DNA from 2 places in the Bradyrhizobium sp. SPXBL-02 genome. Region 1 is predicted to be linked to the other one. Evidence: predicted binding sites of a transcription regulator. Region 1 holds the regulator's gene; the other holds the start of a gene.

Region 1 (3,203 bases):
GGTCATGCCGGGCACCGCGCCTGGTCCCGGTCAGATCGTCTATTCCAATGGCTATGCCCTGCACGCCCTTGCCCGCAGCGAGGGCGCCGAGACCATCGACCTCGGAATTGCCGCCGATACGCTGGAGTCCACGTCCGCCGGCATCCGCCGCGCGCGCGAGAGCGGTGCCGACATCCTGGTCACGACCGGCGGTGCGTCGGTCGGCGACCACGATCTGGTCCAGCAGGCGCTCAAGGGCGAAGGCATCGAGATGGCGTTCTGGAAGATCGCGATCCGGCCCGGCAAGCCGATGATGCATGGTCGCCTCGGCGCGATGCGCGTGATCGGCCTGCCCGGCAATCCCGTGTCGTCATACGTGTGCGCCTTCCTGTTCATGGTGCCCTTGATTCGGGCCCTGTCGGGCGGTTCAGTGATTCATCATCAGCGCGAGCGCGCCGTGCTGGGCCGCGACCTCGGCGCCAACGATCAGCGCGAGGATTATCTGCGTGCGCGGCTGGAGGTGCGCGACGACGGCACGCGCGTCGCCCTTCCCGTCAGCCATCAGGACTCCTCCCTGCTTGCGAATCTCTCTGCGGCACAGGTACTTCTCGTGCGCGCACCGTTCGCGCCGAAGGCCGAGGCCGGCACACCTTGCGAGGTGCTGCGGCTGCCCGTCTGAGCTGCTGAGCCACACGCATTCCGCGAGTTCAGCCGCGTTCACCATAAATTAAGCAGTTGCGGAACACATATCGAACATATAGTGTCCGTTCATGATTTGTTTCGAGGATGTAGCGGCTTATTGCCGACTTCATCGTCTCGGAATCGAACGACATCAACCGGGGGACTTTGGTCGAGATGTTGACGCGCAAACAATACGAGCTTCTGCGGTTCATCAGCGAACGTCTGAAGGAAAGCGGCGTGCCGCCGTCCTTCGACGAGATGAAGGATGCGCTCGACCTGCGCTCGAAGTCAGGCATTCATCGCCTGATCACTGCGCTTGAGGAGCGCGGCTTCATTCGCCGCCTGCCCAACCGCGCCCGTGCCATCGAGGTGATCAAGCTGCCCGAGCTCCAGGCCGCAGCCGGCAATCGCCGCGGCTTCACCCCGAGCGTCATCGAGGGCAATCTCGGCAAGGTGCGCGCGAGCTCCAGCCCGCCCGCGGATGAGGGCGAGCGCCCCGTCGCGGTGCCCGTGATGGGCCGCATCGCGGCCGGCACGCCGATCGAGGCGCTGCAGACCCGCAGCCACACCATCAGCGTCCCGCCGGACATGCTCGGCTCCGGCGAGCACTACGCGCTCGAGGTGCGCGGCGATTCGATGGTCGAGGCCGGCATCCTCGACGGCGACATGGCGCTGATCCAGCGCAACGAGACCGCCAATACCGGCGACATTGTGGTGGCGCTGATCGACGACGAGGAGGCCACGCTCAAGCGCTTCCGCCGCCGCGGCGCCTCGATCGCGCTCGAGCCCGCCAATGCCGCCTACGAGGTCCGCATTCTTCCGCCGAACCGCGTGAAGATCCAGGGCAAGCTGATCGGGCTTTACCGGAAGTACTGATACCGGAAGTAAGCGCTACGCGCGCTTCGATCGTCGATCCAAGATTGGAGCGGATACTTGTCCGCTCCGGCTGGATGGTCTTTCTGGTTCTGCGCTGACTGTTCGGCGCCTCTTCCCGCGCGACACTCGCCCATGCGGACACGCGGCCATTTCGCTCCGCCGGTAGAGTTGTGCCGACAGCGCCGATAGTGCGGGCCAAATGCAAGGACGCGAGGTTTGTTCCTATCGAATCCGGGAAAGATAATGTGATCGCGTGCTGCGGATGCGAGCCGCAGATTTGCCCATAACCGAGCAGAGCGTTGGAGGCTTCCACTCTGATAGAGGCCTGCGCCTCGAAAGAGACGCGGGTCGCTATCCCAGTATGAGGAGCACCCGATGTGTGACTATAGCCTGCATGCCGTCGCGACGCGCCCCGCCGAAGTTGGCGAGACGATCGTCACGACAACCTTCCGCGGCACCTCGACGCGCGGCTTCGCCTCCGAAGCCGATCTCTCCGTCGCGGTCTGTCTGCTGCCGGGAACGGAGCTCGCTTTCGCCGATAACGTCCGCTACGACAACCGCTGGATCTGGACGCGCACCGTCAACTCCCGCGTCGGCAAGTTCGGCAAGATCGACCCGCACATTCCCGATCGCCATCATGACGCGATCGAATTTCCGGACGGCAAGTACGTGCTGGTGACGCAGCTCGTCGAAGGCCAGCGCGCGACCGTGCTGCAATTGCCGGTGACGCAGCAAGCCATCGAGCGCGAGCACAAGCCGCAGATCGTCGCCGACACGCGGCCCACGATCACGCGCCTGCCGATCGGCTGACGCGGTCGGCCCCGACCGAAAAGTCGAGGGCCAAATTCAAATGCCATCGCCGGCCGCGGCCGGCGAGATGGTATGGTTTGCGTCCTGCGGGATCCCGTCGGACCGGTTTTTCCCCGCATTGATCTTCAATCGTCGGCCTGCAAGTCGGCCTCCGATGGCGTTGCGTCCCGGTTGCGAGGCACGGCCGTCTTCGGCACGAGGCTGCCGTCGAAATCCCCCTCGCCGGCGCCGGCCGGCAGCCAAGGACGGCTTGCCCCTCTCGCCCTCACCGCCTGCACCGAAAAACCCTCTGCGCTTCGCGTCAGAGCCAGCGCGCCCTGACTGGCAAGACGCGCCCGATCGACCACCATCGCCGCGCAATCGGGCGGCGCGGGCCGCGCCGTCACCACCAACGCGGCGCGGCTGCAATCATCGGCCAGCGCGTCGATGCGCGTCGCCAACGCGATCAGCCGTCCGTCCGCGAGCGGCGCCACGCAACCGGACTCGTCACATGACACGCTGCTCGCCAACGAGGCGTTGCCGGCATCACGCGGATCGGCATCTGCGGCCAGCCACTCCTTCAGCAGGAAGCTGTCCTTGCTGGCGCGGATCACTTGCAAGCGCTCATCCCCGCCCCGGACCGCGACGCTCGCGCCATCCCCGGCAATCAGGACATCAGGCTGGCGCACCGACAGCCCCCAGAGGATCGCCGCCAGCAGCACCAGGGCGCCGGACCAGCGCAAGGGCGTGCGCAACAGGCCCATCACGATGAGCCCGAGGCTCGCCGCGATCAGCGGCGCGATCCCGAACGCCGGAATGCGGCCGACGGCGCCCGGCAGGGCCGCCACCCAGCGCGCGACCAGGACCATCCACTCGAT
Region 2 (3,203 bases), 3.7 Mb from region 1:
TCTGACCCTGCGCGTCCGGCTTTGCGATCTCCTCCAGCACGGAAGCGGGGGCCTCGGCATTGGTGCGGACATGGGGCAGGCCTGCATCCGCATAGCGCGCCAGCTGGATGTCGCGCGCCGCCGCCACGCGGGCGGCGACCTCGGCCGATCCTTCCGCCGGTGGCGGCAGGATCAGGTCGGCGGCGGTCACCGCCGGCACTTCGATGCGCAGATCGATGCGGTCCATCAGGGGACCGGAGATGCGCGCCTGGTAATCGGCGGAGCAGCGGTCGATGCGGCCGCGCTTGCAGGCATAGCCGGGCTCGAACGCATTGCCGCAGCGGCAGGGATTCATCGCCGCGACCAGCATGAAGCGGGCAGGGTAGGTGACGCGGTGATTGGCCCGCGACACCGCGACCTCGCCGTTCTCCAGCGGCTGGCGCAGCGAATCCAGCACGCGCGGATCGAACTCCGGCAATTCGTCGAGGAACAGCACGCCTTGATGCGCCAGCGAGATCTCGCCGGGCTTGGCGCGCGCGCCGCCGCCGGTGAGGGCGGCCATGCTGGCGGAATGATGCGGCGAGCGGAACGGGCGCCGTGCCGTCAGCGCGCCGCCTTCGATCTCGCCGGCGACGGAGGCGATCATCGAGACCTCGAGCAGCTCGCTTGGCGACAGCGGCGGCAGGATCGAGGGCAGGCGCGCCGCCAGCATCGATTTGCCCGCGCCCGGCGCGCCGATCATGAGCAGATGATGTCCGCCGGCGGCCGCGATCTCCAACGCGCGCTTGGCGCTTTCCTGGCCCTTGATGTCGCGCAGGTCGAGTGTCGAGGCGGCGGGCTCGTGCACCTTCGGCGTCGGCCGCGACAGCACCTGCGTGCCCTTGAAATGGTTGGCGATCTGGATCAGCGAACTCGCCGCAATGATCTGGATGTCCGGGCTCGCCCACGCCGCTTCGGAGCCGCAGGACGCCGGGCAGATCAGCCCCTCCTCGCGCATATTGGCGCCGAACGCGGCGGGAAGGACGCCGGCCACGGGCGCGATCGAGCCGTCGAGGCCGAGCTCGCCGAGCACGGTGAATCCGGTCAGCGCATCCGGCGGGATCGCACCGATCGCCGCCATCAGCCCGAGCGCGATCGGGAGGTCGTAATGGCTCCCCTCCTTGGGCAGGTCGGCCGGGGCCAGATTGACGATGATCCGCCGTGCCGGCAGCGCCAGCCCCGAGGCGATCAGCGCCGAGCGCACCCGCTCGCGCGCCTCCGACACCGCCTTGTCCGGCAGGCCGACGATGGCGAAGGCCGGCAGGCCGGGCGCGACCTGCACCTGCACGTCGACCGCGCGGGCCTCGATCCCCTCAAAGGCGACGGTAGAAACCCGCTGAACCATGCCGAACCAGCCTGCCCTGTCCTGCAATTAGGGGTAGCAGAGCACGGCCGTCTCCGCAAGAACAATACGAGAACAATCCGCTGGCGCCCGGTCAAATCCTAACCGGGCGTAAACGCGCCGCGGAGACTACGTCTCGAATGCAAGTCGCTCTCCTCAGCACATTCCAACGAATGTCCGCTACTGCTAGGCCTGCGGGATGGGCCGTGGTCTAACGGGTGAAGAGTTCAAATGCTTGCAAATCGCCGGAGAAGCGAACGTCGGGTGTGCAGCCGCCTCGCCAAAATCCATTTTGGCGCGGGCTCGCTGCCGCGGGATTGCACGATCACGGACATTTCGGATGGCGGCGTGAAAGTGGTGGCGGAATTTTTGGAAGTGCCGCCGCAATTCACCATCATCTTCGCGCCCGATTATTCCCGCCAATGCCGCCTGCGCTGGCGCATCGGCTGCGAATTCGGTGCCGAATTCGTCGACTGAACCTCGACAGGTCCGCCTCCTTAACGGGACTTTAGCGTTAATCGGTAAGCATCTCTGATCAGTTGCCGAGTGATCAGAGTATGTCCAAGCGTTCGTCCCTCGCTTTTCCCCCGGCGAGATATCTGTGTTCTGCCGTCCTGATCCTTGCCCTCGGCGGCTGTCAGACCACCGGCATCGAGGACGTCACCGGCGCGCTCGGCGGCAAGAAGGAGTCCGCCGCCAAGGACGGCGCCAAGTCTGACACCAGGGCCGACGCCAGGCCGGAGATGGACGCACTTCGCGAGCGCTATCGCGCCAAGCCCGGCGATCCCGCAATTGCCATCGAATACGGCAAGGCGCTGCGCGACAGCGGCCAGCGTGCGCAGGCGGTCGCGGTGCTCGAGCAGGCCGTGCTCGCTCATCCCGGCAACAAGTCGCTGCTCGCCGGCTATGGCCGCGCGCTCGCCGACAACGGCAATTTCCAGCAGGCCTTCGACGTCCTCGGCCGGGCGCATAGCCCTGAGGATCCCGATTGGCGCATCCTGTCGGCGCAGGGCGCTGTGCTCGATCAGCTCGGCCGCAACGAGGAAGCGCAGCAATATTACGCCGCGGCGTTGAAGATCGTGCCGAACGAGCCGACCGTGCTGTCCAATCTCGGCCTGTCCTATATGTTGCAAAACAACCTGTCGAAGGCCGAACAGGTGCTCGGCCGCGCCTATCAGCGCAATCAGAACGATGCGCGGGTCCGCGCCAATCTGGCGCTCGTGCTGGGATTGCAGGGTCGCGAGGCCGAGGCCGAAATCCTCGTGAAGGCAGATTTGCCGCCGGACCAGGCCGCGGCCAAGGTCGCGGCGCTCAAGCAGCTGCTGGCGAAGAAGCAGCAGCGGGCGGACAGGTAATCCGCCCCTTCTGCTGTGACGCCTACGACGCCTTGCGATGCGGGGCCGAGACGCGTCCTGACTTGCCCTTCAGCTTCTTCAGCAGCGGTTCGAGCAGCGAGCGCTTCGGCTTCTTCACCTCGCCGCGGCCGGCGAGGCGGTTCGCCATGTTCTGGAACAGAACGGTGGTGCGGTGGCTCCTGGAGACCTCCGCGATCATCTGGCCATTATTGGCCGCGGTCGAGAACAGTTTCGAATCGAATGGGATCACCGCGATCGGCTGGCTCTCCATGGTCTTGGCGAAGGCCTTGACCTCGATCTCCGCGCGCTTGGGCATGCCGACCTGATTGATGCAATACAGCGGCGGCCGGTCGTTCGGTCGCGCCGCCTTCAGGACGCTCAGCATGTTCTTGGTGTTGCGCAGGTTGGCGAGATCGGGCTCGGCCACGATCACGATGTCGTCGGCGTTCACCAGCGCGCGGCGGGTCCAGCCGGACCATTGATGGGGA

Evidence for each region. Region 1 encodes LexA, which represses DNA repair genes until DNA is damaged. Its sites were predicted from a motif close to TGTTCNNNNTGTGTTCNG; they were not measured.
Region 2: ACNJYD_RS00950 (YifB family Mg chelatase-like AAA ATPase) is a predicted target of LexA. The motif match lies at 1,421-1,438, and genes of this name have one in related genera.

Annotation. Positions count from the first base shown of each region.
Region 1 covers NZ_CP182474.1:3,888,108-3,891,310, reverse strand. Annotated here, with positions in the region: gene ACNJYD_RS18055 (molybdopterin molybdotransferase MoeA) at 1-658, shown strand, start outside; gene lexA (transcriptional repressor LexA) at 835-1,536, shown strand; gene ACNJYD_RS18045 (hypothetical protein) at 1,912-2,346, shown strand; gene ACNJYD_RS18040 (ComEC/Rec2 family competence protein) at 2,472-3,203, opposite strand, start outside.
Region 2 covers NZ_CP182474.1:201,403-204,605, forward strand. Annotated here, with positions in the region: gene ACNJYD_RS00950 (YifB family Mg chelatase-like AAA ATPase) at 1-1,363, opposite strand, end outside; gene ACNJYD_RS00955 (PilZ domain-containing protein) at 1,592-1,837, shown strand; gene ACNJYD_RS00960 (tetratricopeptide repeat protein) at 1,918-2,715, shown strand; gene ACNJYD_RS00965 (AAA family ATPase) at 2,738-3,203, opposite strand, start outside.